3 regions of the Arsenophonus sp. aPb genome follow, and region 3 is predicted to be linked to each of the others. Evidence: predicted binding sites of a transcription regulator. Region 3 holds the regulator's gene; each other region holds the start of a gene.
The links. Region 3 encodes PurR, which represses purine synthesis genes. Its sites were predicted from a motif close to CANGCAAACGTTTGCNTG; they were not measured.

Region 1 (4,807 bases), 280 kb from region 3:
TTAATTTCATAACAGAAAATTGTATCAAAAATTAAGTAAGCTCTGGTAAGATAAAAACCATTTCTTAGGACTAATCACCAAAAAAAGCAAATTTTATCGTAATTAAGATAGCAAGATTAACACTTCATTTTATGGACTTTAACTTATCACCTAAAGATATAAAAAGTATTATTCAGGTTAAATTTTCCCTACTTTCTGATTGGTTAAAACAAAACAATACCAAAGTAGAAAATAATAACTATTTGCTGTGTTTTAATTAATATACTTTACTACTTTGATTACAAAATAAAAAAATGCCAATGATTTTCTTATATCATAATTAATTATACATAGTATATTAAAATTAAATAATAATATAGGTTATCTGGTTAGTATCAGGAGAATAATCATTACAGTTTTATTTGATAAAATTATGACAATATATTTTAAATTAGTGGATAAAAAATTTTAATAAAAATTAGACTCAATAAATTATAAAATTAATTATTTTAATTAAAGGAATATTTATGATAAATACAAATAAATTTAACAGTATCGATAATTCTATTGATACATCAAAATATAGTGGTGAAAATATTAGTCATTTATTAGGTTGTGCTGAAATATTTGGTCATGGAAAAGAAAAAGCCATCCAAGATGATAATCAATGGAATGAAAATAATGATAGAGACACAAATGCCAAAAAACTGGCCGCTTCACCGACAAATTTTGTTACCACAATAATAACTAATATCCGTGACCAATCAAAATGGGCACCGACTAATTCATTAGATAATGCATCGCTTTATTTAAGGAACTACTTAGATTATCTCTATCAAATTAGAACCTGTAACTATATTTTAAATTTTAATAGCCGCTCAAGCAATTTCAAAACTAGTAATCCACACCAATTAGCTGAACATATTATTGCCACGCATAAATTTATTGACAATGATGAACGTGCTAGTTTAACTAAAGAGTTAGCAACCAATCTAACGGATTTTGTAAAATTTAATGAAGAGGAGCATAATTTTATTCAGTTTATTGAACCAGTAATAAAAGCAGACAAACAAGCTAAACTATTCTATTACAGTATGTATTCTAACCCCGCTTCCGGCTATGATTTTAATTACATAGCACAAGAGTTTATTTTTGATCCCAATAAACTGACAGAAGAAAATGCCAAAATTGAATTAAATAAAAATTATGAAGGGCTAAAACGTTGGTTGGATAAAAATAGAGCGAAAAAAACGCCCAAAAATTAACTAATTAAATTTAAAATAATAGTTTTCACGCTTAATAAGATTGGTATCGCAGCCAATCTTATTTATTTTCAATGACTATCAGTAATAAAAAATAACTTAAACGATAAATGTTACTTAGTACCAAATATCTTATCGCCCGCATCACCTAAACCAGGAACAATATAACCATGTTCATCCAAATGATCATCAATCGATGCGGTATAAAGTTCAACATCGGGGTGAGCAGCCTCTAGTGCTTTAATACCCTCGGGTGCGGCAACTAATACCAATATTTTGATAACCTGACAGCCTGCTTGCTTAAGTAAATCAATCGTGGCAATCATTGAACCACCGGTAGCTAACATCGGATCAACAACCAATGCCATGCGTTCATTAATATTTGAAGCCAGCTTTTGAAAATATGAAATAGGCTCCAACGTCTTTTCATCACGATAAACACCTACAACACTTATACGGGCGCTAGGAATATTTTCCAATACCCCATCCATCATTCCTAATCCAGCACGTAAAATTGGCACAACGGTAATTTTTTTTCCTTTAATTTGCTCGATGTTTACCTGACCACACCAACCTTCTATTGCAATTGTCTCGGTTTCTAAGTTTGCTGTTGCTTCATAAGTTAAAAGACTGCCCACTTCTGAGGCCAATTCACGAAAACGTTTAGTACTAATATCTTTGTCCCGTAATAAACCCAATTTATGTTTAACTAACGGGTGTTTTACCTCAACGATTTTCACGCTACTCTCCTTCAGTACAAACTATCTACAAATAAAAAATTAGCAGATTATAGCGCTTTTTCTGCCCTCTTCCACTGCTAGATTAAGGTTTTCCATATATAAAATTCATTTTACGCGCTTTTGCACTTTATTATCAAAACCAATAAAGAGTCTCGCAAACGTTTGCTTAGGCTGGTAGAATTATCGTTGTTTCCATCTATTTTACTAAATGCAATCGCCTTGGGAGCTTGCTGTGACAGATAAAATTTCTCTCAGCTATAAAGATGCTGGTGTCAATATCGATGCAGGTAATATACTGGTCGAACGTATTAAAGGTGCAGTTAAAGAAACCCGCCGCCCAGAAGTAATGGGGGGATTAGGCGGATTTGGCGCACTGTGTGCCTTACCACAAAAGTATCGTGAGCCAATATTAGTTTCAGGCACCGATGGTGTCGGAACCAAACTGCGATTAGCTATGGATTTAAAACGCCATGATACCATTGGCATTGATTTGGTTGCCATGTGCGTTAATGATCTAATTGTTCAAGGAGCGGAGCCCCTCTTTTTTCTCGATTATTACGCAACTGGTAAACTAGATGTGGACACAGCTAGCAATGTGATCAAAAGCATTGCAGCAGGCTGTAAACAATCAGGCTGTGCCCTGGTCGGTGGAGAAACAGCAGAGATGCCGGGTATGTATCATGGCGACGATTATGATATAGCCGGTTTTTGTGTTGGTGTAGTCGAAAAAACAAAAATTATTGATGGTAGCAAAGTTAAAGCTGGCGATGCCCTCATTGCTTTAGGCTCTAGTGGCCCTCATTCCAATGGCTATTCATTAATTAGAAAAATCCTACAGCTAAACCAAGTAGATCCAACCACCATACAACTAGAAAATAAGTCACTGGCAGAAAGTTTGTTAGCACCAACGCGCATTTATGTTAAAAATATTCTAGCGTTAATTGAAAGACTGGATATTCATGCCATTGCCCATATAACCGGTGGTGGTTTTTGGGAAAATATTCCACGTGTTTTACCAGCAAATACCCAAGCGCAAATTGATGGCGCGAGCTGGCAATGGCCAGCCATATTTAGTTGGTTACAACAAACCGGTAATGTAACGACTCATGAAATGTACCGCACCTTTAATTGTGGTGTTGGCATGGTAATTGTAATACCGGCAGAAGAAGTTTCTGGCGCGTTACAACTGCTCAATCAACTGGGTGAAAATGCCTGGCTCATTGGTGAAATTGTCGCGAGCAAGGCGAATGAACTACAGGTGACAATCAGCAAATGAAAAATCTCGTGATATTAATTTCTGGCAACGGCAGTAATTTACAAGCCATTATTGATGCTTGCCAAAAACAAAATATTACCGCAAAAATTAGTGCGGTTTTCAGTGATAATCCGACGGCTTATGGTTTAGAACGGGCTAAGCAAGCCGCGATCCCAACCGTTGTGATGCCAAAAACGGATTACGCAGATAACCAGACTTATGATGCATCACTCATGACCGAGATAGCACAATATCAGCCAGATCTGATTGTACTGGCGGGTTACATGCGCATTCTCACACCACGCTTTGTCAGCCATTATTTAGGTAAAATAATTAATATTCATCCTTCTCTATTGCCTAAGTATCCTGGATTAAATACCCACCGTAAAGCGCTGGCAAATGGTGATAAAGAGCATGGTACTTCTATTCATTTTGTCACTGAGAAATTAGATGCAGGCCCGATTATTTTACAAGCTAAAGTACCTATTTTTGCGGAAGATCAAGTGCAAGATATTATTGCGCGCGTTCAAACACAAGAGCATCGTATTTATCCATTAGTCATTAATTGGTTTGTTAAAGATCGATTAGTGATGGTTAATAATTCAGCTTTCTTAGATGGTTGTAAATTACCTGAACAAGGTTACGCCAATGATGAAGATTAACATCATCCCTCGCTATGTGATGCCTATGGCATCACAATTTTGTATACTCATATAGCCCCATATTTATATCAAGTCTAATTGACTAATTTTGTAGTAATAATCACCCAATACTTAACGAATTAGTTATCGAAAACTGAGTTTATTGCTAAAATATAGTTGCCCTTATTTATCACTCAGCTTGATTCTGTTATTTTTTGACTGATCAAAGTGACTAAAAATGCAGAACATCCATAGTGACTATTTTTATATGCTAAGTTTTACTTCCAATCGAGGTATCAAATGCCTACTGGCAAAAAAAACGAGTCGATTACATTACGACCTTTAGAACGTGAAGATCTCCCATTTGTCCATCAATTAGATAATAACGCCAGTGTTATGCGTTATTGGTTCGAAGAACCTTATGAAGCCTTTGTTGAATTAAGCGATTTGTATGATAAACACATTCATGATCAGTTAGAACGTCGGTTCATTATTGAAAATGAAGGCACTAAAATTGGTTTAATCGAATTAGTAGAAATAAATTACATTCATCGTCGAGCTGAAATTGGGATTATTATTGATCCGGCATTTCAAGGTAAAGGATATGCGGCAAAAGCCACTAACTTAGCAATGGATTATGCCTTTTCGGTCCTAAACCTCTATAAAGTTTACTTGATTGTCGATAAAGAAAATACCAAAGCGCTACATATTTATAAAAAGTTGGGTTTTCATATTGAAGGCGATCTGGTAGATGAATTTTTTATTAATGGCAAATATCGTACCGTCATTCGGATGAGTATTTTTCAACATCAATACAGTGAAATGAAAAAAAAATCTCGCGTAGAGAGTAATAAAATACCTGAAAAATCATCAGTAATCAGATAAGCTGGTAAGTATCAATATCCCGTATTACTAAATAACAATAATGGT
Region 2 (4,807 bases), 1.5 Mb from region 3:
TTCATCCCAAGATGATATTTTACCCGCTAACTCTCCTTTTGCGCCGGCCAGACAAAGTGCTACCAGATCGGATTGTAAACGCATCATAATAGGTTGGGTTTCGGGATCACCAAATCGACAATTAAACTCAATAACTTTCGGGTTTCCCAGTTTATCTATCATTAATCCTGCATATAGAAAACCTTGATATCGCCGCCCTTCAAGCGTCATACCTTGTACTGTAGGATAAATAATTTGATCCATTACACGTTGATGAATAATGTCTGTGACAACTGGAGCAGGAGAATATGCGCCCATGCCACCCGTATTTGGCCCGCTATCATTATTGCCAACACGCTTATGATCTTGACTTGTTGCCATGGGAATGACATTTTCACCATCAACCATTACGATAAAACTAGCTTCTTCGCCGTCAAGAAACTCTTCAATAACAATACGATGACCCGCCTGGCCAAAGGTGTTACCGGCAAGCATGTCTAGAACAGCATTTTTTGCTTCTTCTAAGGTCATAGCAACAACGACGCCTTTACCTGCGGCTAGCCCATCCGCTTTAATAACAATTGGGGTGCCCATTTTGTCTAAGTAGGCGAGAGCGGGTTCAATTTCGGTAAAGTTCTGATAAGTGGCGGTTGGAATATGATGACGAGTAAGAAAATCTTTCGTAAAAGCTTTAGAGCCTTCTAACTGTGCTGCATTTTGACTAGGACCAAAGATCGTTAAACCGGCATCTTGAAAAGCATCAACTACACCGAGGATTAAGGAGATTTCTGGTCCAACGATGGTTAAACCAATATTATTATTTTTGGCAAAATCGACTAATCCTGCAATATCGGTTACTGCAATATTAATATTGGTTAGTTTTTTTTCTAATGCAGTACCGGCATTACCGGGTGCAACATAAACCTTGTCAGCAAGAGGTGATTGTGCTGCTTTCCATGCTAAAGCATGCTCACGACCACCATTGCCAATAATTAAAATATTCATGCTATTACTCTCTAGATTAGTGGCGGAAATGGCGCATATCAGTAAAAATCATCGCCATATCATGTTCATTAGCTGCAGCTATGATTTCATCGTCACGAATTGAACCACCTGGTTGGATAACACAGGTTATGCCAGCTGCTGCGGCAGCATCAATACCATCTCGGAATGGAAAGAAAGCATCAGATGCCATTGCACATCCGACAAGTTCCAAACTTTCATCCTGTGCTTTTAATGCTGCGATTTTTGCTGAATAAACACGGCTCATTTGTCCAGCGCCAATACCGATTGTCATATTATTTTTGGCATAAACAATAGCATTGGATTTTACAAATTTGGCCACTTGCCAACAAAACAGCGCATTTTCTATCTCTTGTTCGCTTGGCTGACGCTTAGAAACAACACGCAAATCAGCTTTGGTAATTAAGCCTAGATCGCGATCTTGCACTAATAAACCGCCATTTACGCGTTTGAAATCTAAACTCGCAACTGCAAAATGCCATTGGCCACATGCCAGAACACGCACATTCGGTTTACTTGCAAGTATTGCTAGGGCATCTTCATTGACAGCGGGGGCAATAATGACTTCAACAAATTGGCGCTCAATAATTGTTTTAGCCGTATTTGCATCTAATTCACGATTAAATGCAATAATACCACCAAATGCTGAGGTTGGATCAGTTTTGAAAGCATGATCATAAGCGGTACAGATATCGTTACTGATTGCAACGCCGCAAGGATTAGCGTGTTTGACAATGACACATGCAGGTTTGGAAAAACTTTTTACGCACTCCAAGGCTGCATCAGTGTCAGCAATATTATTATAAGAAAGCGACTTACCTTGTAGCTGTCTTGCTGTAGAGACAGAGGCTTCGACTCTATTTTCTTCGATATAAAAAGCAGCAGCTTGATGACTATTTTCGCCGTAACGCATATCCTGCTGCTTAATAAAATTCAGGTTTAATGTACGAGGAAATTTACCTGAAGGCTGGTTGAGCTCGCCATAATAAGAAGGCACTAACTTACCAAAATAGTTAGCAATCATTCCATCATAAGCTGCGGTATGTTCAAAAGCTTTAACTGCCAAGTCAAAGCGAAACATGTCAGTTAGCGAATTTTGATGATTATCCATCTCTTCGATGATCTTGGAATAATCCTGACTATTAACCACAATAGCGACATCTTTATGATTTTTGGCGGCCGAACGGATCATGGTTGGCCCACCAATATCAATGTTCTCAATGGCATTTTCCAGCGTACAATCTGGCTTTGCAACCGTTTCAGCAAAAGGGTAAAGATTAACAACAACCATATCAATTGGCGTAATATGATGCTGTTGCATTATTTCATCATCTTGCCCGCGCCGACCGAGAATACCGCCATGTACTTTTGGGTGAAGTGTCTTGACGCGGCCAGCCATCATTTCTGGCCATCCTGTATAATCCGAAACCTCTATAACTGTTAACCCGGCCGCTAGCAATAATTTAGCTGTACCGCCAGTAGAGATAAGTTCAACCTTACGTTCAGATAGAGCTTTGGCAAATTCAACAATACCTTCTTTGTCAGAAACACTCAGTAGAGCACGCTGAATAGGGTGGAGTTGTGGCATGAAATATATCCCTTGGAATAATAAAATGTTTTAACACATTGATTAAATTTTATGGCTATTTGCAATTACAAATCATATTCGAGAATAACGGTTTTTAATTAAATATTTTTTGTCGCAAACGCAATTGTAACGCAAACGTTTGCGTATTTCGCTAAATTTTTTATCATTTTATTTTTGTGGATAACTCTGTTAATAATTCGGTATAATATAACGCTTTGCTGTTTAATTAATCAAATAAACAAAATTATGCAAAATAAACTTGCCAGCCGCATAAAACTCCCTATAATGCGCCCCCACTGAGTCAGTATAGAACCAATCAGTTGAAGTGGATTTTAGCGACGCAGGGTAAAGAAAAGTAGAAATAACTACTTGACTTTACAGGTGAAAAGCGTAATATACGCCACCTCGCGACTCGGGTCGCACGCTCTTTAACAATTAATCAGACAATCTGTGTGGGCACTCGCAAGACATCATCAAAAACTATTTGAAGATTAAGTCTTGAAGAGTGACAAAACAGTTAATTCATATATGAACTAATAAGCAGTAACGTTATTTTGGGCAACGGCGAAGGCAGTAAAATGTCGACAAAGTAGCAAAAAAAAGCGTTACGGCCAGTAAAACATTCTTTGAGCATCAAACTTTTAATTGAAGAGTTTGATCATGGCTCAGATTGAACGCTGGCGGCAGGCCTAACACATGCAAGTCGAGCGGCAGCGGGAGAAAGCTTGCTTTCTTGCCGGCGAGCGGCGGACGGGTGAGTAAGGTATGGGGATCTGGCCGAAGGCGGGGGATAACCACTGGAAACGGTGGCTAATACCGCATAATCTCTAAGGAGCAAAGTGGGGGACCTTCTGGCCTCACACCTTCGGATGAACCCATATGAGATTAGCTAGTAGGTGGGGTAAAGGCTCACCTAGGCGACGATCTCTAGCTGGTCTGAGAGGATGATCAGCCACACTGGGACTGAGACACGGCCCAGACTCCTACGGGAGGCAGCAGTGGGGAATATTGCACAATGGGCGCAAGCCTGATGCAGCCATGCCGCGTGTATGAAGAAGGCCTTCGGGTTGTAAAGTACTTTCAGTCGTGAGGAAGGTGTTAAGGTTAATAGTCTTAGCAATTGACGTTAGCGACAGAAGAAGCACCGGCTAACTCCGTGCCAGCAGCCGCGGTAATACGGAGGGTGCGAGCGTTAATCGGAATTACTGGGCGTAAAGGGCACGCAGGCGGTTAATTAAGTTGGATGTGAAATCCCGGGCTTAACCTGGGAATGGCATTCAAGACTGGTTAGCTAGAGTCTTGTAGAGGGGGGTAGAATTCCATGTGTAGCGGTGAAATGCGTAGAGATGTGGAGGAATACCGGTGGCGAAGGCGGCCCCCTGGACAAAGACTGACGCTCATGTGCGAAAGCGTGGGGAGCAAACAGGATTAGATACCCTGGTAGTCCACGCTGTAAACGATGTCGATTTGGAGGTTGTGGTCATGAACTGTGGCCTCCGGAGCTAACGCGTTAAATCGACCGCCTGGGGAGTACGGCCGCAAGGTTAAAACTCAAATGAATTGACGGGGCCCGCACAAGCGGTGGAGCATGTGGTTTAATTCGATGCAACGCGAAGAACCTTACCTACTCTTGACATCCAGCGAAGCCTTTAGAGATAGAGGCGTGCCTTCGGGAGCGCTGAGACAGGTGCTGCATGGCTGTCGTCAGCTCGTGTTGTGAAATGTTGGGTTAAGTCCCGCAACGAGCGCAACCCTTATCCTTTGTTGCCATCGAGTTATGTCGGGAACTCAAAGGAGACTGCCGGTGATAAACCGGAGGAAGGTGGGGATGACGTCAAGTCATCATGGCCCTTACGAGTAGGGCTACACACGTGCTACAATGGCGTATACAGAGAGAGGCGAGCCTGCGAGGGGAAGCGGAACTCAGAAAGTACGTCGAAGTCCGGATTGGAGTCTGCAACTCGACTCCATGAAGTCGGAATCGCTAGTAATCGCGGATCAGCATGTCGCGGTGAATACGTTCCCGGGCCTTGTACACACCGCCCGTCACACCATGGGAGTGGGTTGCAAAAGAAGTAGGTAGCTTAACCTTCGGGATGGCGCTTACCACTTTGTGATTCATGACTGGGGTGAAGTCGTAACAAGGTAACCGTAGGGGAACCTGCGGTTGGATCACCTCCTTACCGAGATAGATGGAATGTGAGTGTTCACACAGAT
Region 3 (4,807 bases):
GTTGCTAGACAGCTAAAAATAAATAGCGCCAACCCAATTAATAAAACGGGTTTTCTACCAATACGATCGGAAAGCGGCCCCCAACTAAGTTGAGCGAAGGCAAAACCACATAAAAATAGACTAAGACTTGCACTAATAGTATTTGCTGAGGTGTTGAGTTGCTGTTGCATTATACTAAAAGCTGGTAAGTACATATCAATGGCCAAAAAACCGAGCATACTTAAGCCAGCAAGATAAAGCATAAAGCCAAAATTATGTTTATTGGGGTTATTTTTATTCATGTTGGTATCAATAAATTAAATAATATCAAATATCGCTTTCTATTGTATAAGAGATGAATTTTTGTTGTGAAGCGTTATTATTTGCATATTGTTATCAAATATTTTGACAGGTAAGAGGCTATGTGGTCAGAGTATTCCCTTGAAGTGATTGATGCCGTTGAAAGAACGGGTAGTTTTAGTGCCGCAGCCGCAGAGTTACATAGAGTCCCCTCTGCGGTAAGTTATACCGTAAAACAATTGGAAGAGTGGCTAGCTGTTCCTTTGTTTGAACGGCGTTATCGTGATGTTGTACTTACTGATGCTGGTAAATTTTTCGTTAAAAATGCGCGCAATATTATTAAGACAATGCGTGAAACACGCCATCAATGTCAACAGATTGCCAATGGTTGGCATGGACAATTTAGTATTGCTATTGATAGGGTTGTTAAGCCCGAAAGAATATTGCAATTAATATTAGATTTTTATCGCCACTTTTCTGATATTGAACTTTTTATTCAGCAGGAAGTTTATAATGGGGTATGGGAGGCGTTGGTCGATGGGCGAGTAGATATTGCTATTGGTGCCACTCGCGCGTCCCCGATTGGTGATAGATATAGTTTTCGTGATATGGGCTTTATGCCCTGGTCATGTGTTGTCAGCATAAATCATCCTTTAGCACAAATAAACGGTCTAATTAGCGATCAACAATTACGTCAGTATCCAAGTTTATGTTTAGAAGATACCTCTCGCTACTTGCCAAAGCGAGAAACTTGGGCATTAGATAATCAAAAACGGCTTATTGTGCCAGACTGGGAATGTGGTTTAGCTTGCTTAAAAAATGGGTTATGTTTAGGATTTGCGCCTAAACATCGGGTAGAACAACTTTGCCGCAAAAATGAATTAAAAACCCTGCAGATTAAGCAACCCTTACCTGATAGTCCCTGTTGTGTTATATGGAATGAAGAAAAACGTTCTTCGACCTTGAGTTGGTTACTGGATTATTTAGGTAATAGCGAAACGCTCAATGCCGAGTGGCTGGCTCATTGATGAAGTTTAAATCTATCGATTATCTGCGGTAGTCAATAAACGGACCATCGACAACCGAACGGCGTTCAATAAGCTCAGGATGTATTTCAATAGTTTGCGCATTTTTGCGTTTATTAATAATACGATCCAGCAGCATAGTAAAAGCCATTTGACCTAAACGCTCTTTAGGTTGATGAATGGTGGTTAGTGCTGGCGTAAAAAAACGTGCATTGCGAACATTGTCATAGCCAATAATAGAGATATCTTGTGGGACCCGAATGCCTAATTCATTCGCTGCACAGATAGCCCCCATCGCCATAATATCACCGCCACAAAAAATAGCGGTCGGTCTTTGTTGATGATTTAAAATTTGTTTCATCGCGTCGTAGCCGGAAGTTGGCTCGAAATCACCCTCAACAATCCATTTATCCAGTGGCTGGATGTTAGCTTCCTTCATGGCATTGAGAAAACCTTGCCGCCGGCCACTGCCAGTATTGCGTTTTAATGGCCCAGAGATAATACCTAAATCACGATGCCCGCGTTCAATCAGATAACGCCCGGCAAGATAGCCGCCATAAACCGCATTATCAATGATGACATCGGTAAAATCACCATGAGCTTGCCCCCAATCCATTACAACCATTGGAATATTACGGTATTCCTCTAACATTCGGAGTAGTTGTTTTGGATATTCTGAGCACATTACCAGTAAACCATCAACCCGTTTTTGCGCTAACATTTGTAAATAGGCTTGTTGTTTGTTTAGATTGTTATGTGAATTGCACAGGATTAATGTATATCCTTGACTATAACAGTTGTTTTCTACTGACTCGATGACCTCTGCAAAATAAGGAGCTTCATTAGATGTAGCCAGTAACCCAATGGATTTAGTATGGTTAACTTTCAAACTACGAGCAACGGCACTAGGAGAATAATTAAGAGTTTTAATGGCTGCCCAAACAATCGTTTTTGTCTCTTTGGCAACAAAACGGGTGTTATTAATTACATGAGATACGGTGGTAGTTGAAACACCCGCCAACTTTGCCACATCCTTAATTGTTGCCATGTTAAAAAGACTCCTGAACCATTGCCAATTCCATTGCTATTATTTAAAAACGACTATCATTAAACTATAAAAATAAGCAACTGATAATTAAGTTATCAGCAAACTGTTCATTTTGTCTGATTTGTTATAAAAACAAAAGTGTTAATCAATATTTCCTTGATGATATAATAAAAAATAGTTTTTATTGTTGTATGATGTTATGAAATTAAATGATTTTTCATTAGCTAATTTATGGATAAAGCTGTGAGAATAGTGAGGTGAAGTTATGGATACCGATTTTAAGTATGGTTTATGTACTGCGATTGTTGCATTATTAATGATCGTATCATTTGTTTCTTTTATTTTCTGACCATTATGTTGGCTTTAACCGTCTACTTTATCCCTACAACGATAATGATTTTTGGCTTAACCAGCATACTATAATCAGCAGGCTGCGTTATTGGCAGCCTATAGCTAGTAGATGATTACATTCTTCCTACCGTTTCAATTCCTAATGTGTCTAGACCAATTTTTAAGGTTTTTTGCGTCAGTAACGCCAATTTTAATCGGCTTTCTTTTGATGCGTCATTTTCTGCATTCAAAATTGGGCAATTTTCATAAAAACTAGAAAATAAACCAGCCAGATCATATAAATAAGAACACATAATATGTGGTAAACCTTCGCGAGCAACAGTTAGTATTGTCTCTTCAAATTGTAATAAACGTATTGCAAGAACTTGCTCATATTCATTGGCCAACATCACCGGTGCGGTTAATGTTGCGGGATTAATATTAGCTCGTTTAAAAATCGAGGCCACTCGGGTATAGGCATATTGCATATAAGGCGCGGTATTACCCTCAAAAGCTAACATATTGTCCCAGTCAAAAATATAATCAGTCGTACGATTTTTCGATAGATCGGCATATTTTACTGCACCAATACCAACCGCTTGGATAATCGATTGTAATTCCTTTTCTGGCATAGCTGAATTTTTTTGACGGATAAGATGATCAGCACGCTCAATCGCTTCATCAAGTAAATCGGCGAGCCGGATTGTTCCGCCGGCGCGAGTTTTAAACGGTTTACCATCCTTACCTAGCATCATACCAAACATGTGATGCTCTAATGACATTGTATCAGGAATATAGCCGGCTTTACGTACAATAGCCCAAGCTTGCATGAGATGTTGGTGTTGTCGTGAATCGGTATAATACAACACACGATCGGCGTGAAGCATTTCATGACGATATTTTGCGCAGGCAATATCTGTTGTCGTATAGAGATAGCCACCATCTTTTTTCTGGATGATCACCCCCATGGCATCGCCATCTTTATTCTTAAATTCATCCAGATAGACAACCATAGCACCATCACTTTCAACGGCTAAGCCTTTAGCCGTTAAATCAGCGACAATATCAGGCAGCATATTATTATATAAGCTTTCACCCATCACATCGTCTTCAGTCAGCGTGACATTTAAACGCTGATAGGTTTGTTGATTTTGCACCATGGTAATATCAACTAATTTGCGCCACATTTTACGACAATATTCATCACCAGATTGCAGTTTAACCACGTAATTACGTGCCAACTCAGCAAAATTTTCATCTTCATCATAATGTTTTTTAGCTTCACGATAGAAAGTTTCCAGATCAGCTAAGGCCATATCGGTAGCATTTTCTTGCTGAACTTTTTCCAGGTACGCAATTAGCATACCAAACTGGGTGCCCCAATCGCCGATATGGTTAGCACGGATTACTTTATGACCTAAAAACTCTAATGTACGAGCGACAGCATCGCCAATGATGGTAGAACGTAAATGGCCAACATGCATCTGTTTTGCGACATTGGGAGCCGAATAGTCAATAATAATGGTTTGTGGCGTAATGGTACTAATAGCCAATTTTTCATGTTGTAAGGTAAGTTCAATCTGTTTGGCTATCCATTGCTTATCAAGAAAAATATTAATAAAACCCGGTCCCGCTATTTCAACTTTACTGGCAATATTTTCCAGCTTCAATAACGGTAGCATTTTTTCCGCTAACTGACGCGGAGGCATACCGATTTTTTTAGCAGCTGACATCACACCATTAGCTTGGTAATCACCAAATTGGGCTTTTGTTGAAGGGCGGATATGTGCATCACTACCTTTAGGAGCGCCTGCGGCGATTAATGCATTACTAATTTTTTCTGAAAGAAGAGCCTGAATATTCACCTGATTACCTTAATGATGAAGATAGCTGTCGTTTTCGACTTAGTAAGATACAGCTATGAGGGTCGAGATAAAAAATAGCTGGCTTTATACCATAATTAGCTATTCACATGCTACTAATCAACAATTTGATCGATAAATCTATTGTAAAATAATATCAGATAGGATCGCTTTTTATCATCTTGCTAAATGCCATTAGAGGATTTTTGCTTTATCTAACTTTAAAAAAAGGATTGATTGTAAAATTGCAATTTTGATTAGAA

Region 1: purM (phosphoribosylformylglycinamidine cyclo-ligase) is a predicted target of PurR. The motif match lies at 2,133-2,150, and genes of this name have one in related genera.
Region 2: purH (bifunctional phosphoribosylaminoimidazolecarboxamide formyltransferase/IMP cyclohydrolase) is a predicted target of PurR. The motif match lies at 2,719-2,736, and genes of this name have one in related genera.

Annotation. Positions count from the first base shown of each region.
Region 1 covers NZ_CP123499.1:1,767,869-1,772,675, forward strand. The annotation lists gene QE177_RS07860 (hypothetical protein) at 507-1,244, shown strand; gene upp (uracil phosphoribosyltransferase) at 1,355-1,981, opposite strand; gene purM (phosphoribosylformylglycinamidine cyclo-ligase) at 2,214-3,257, shown strand; gene purN (phosphoribosylglycinamide formyltransferase) at 3,254-3,898, shown strand; gene speG (spermidine N1-acetyltransferase) at 4,178-4,762, shown strand.
Region 2 covers NZ_CP123499.1:2,991,691-2,996,497, reverse strand. The annotation lists gene purD (phosphoribosylamine--glycine ligase) at 1-984, opposite strand, end outside; gene purH (bifunctional phosphoribosylaminoimidazolecarboxamide formyltransferase/IMP cyclohydrolase) at 1,001-2,590, opposite strand; rRNA gene QE177_RS13510 (16S ribosomal RNA) at 3,233-4,773, shown strand.
Region 3 covers NZ_CP123499.1:1,489,235-1,494,041, forward strand. The annotation lists gene punC (purine nucleoside transporter PunC) at 1-281, opposite strand, end outside; gene punR (DNA-binding transcriptional activator PunR) at 402-1,307, shown strand; gene purR (HTH-type transcriptional repressor PurR) at 1,327-2,352, opposite strand; gene argS (arginine--tRNA ligase) at 2,817-4,547, opposite strand.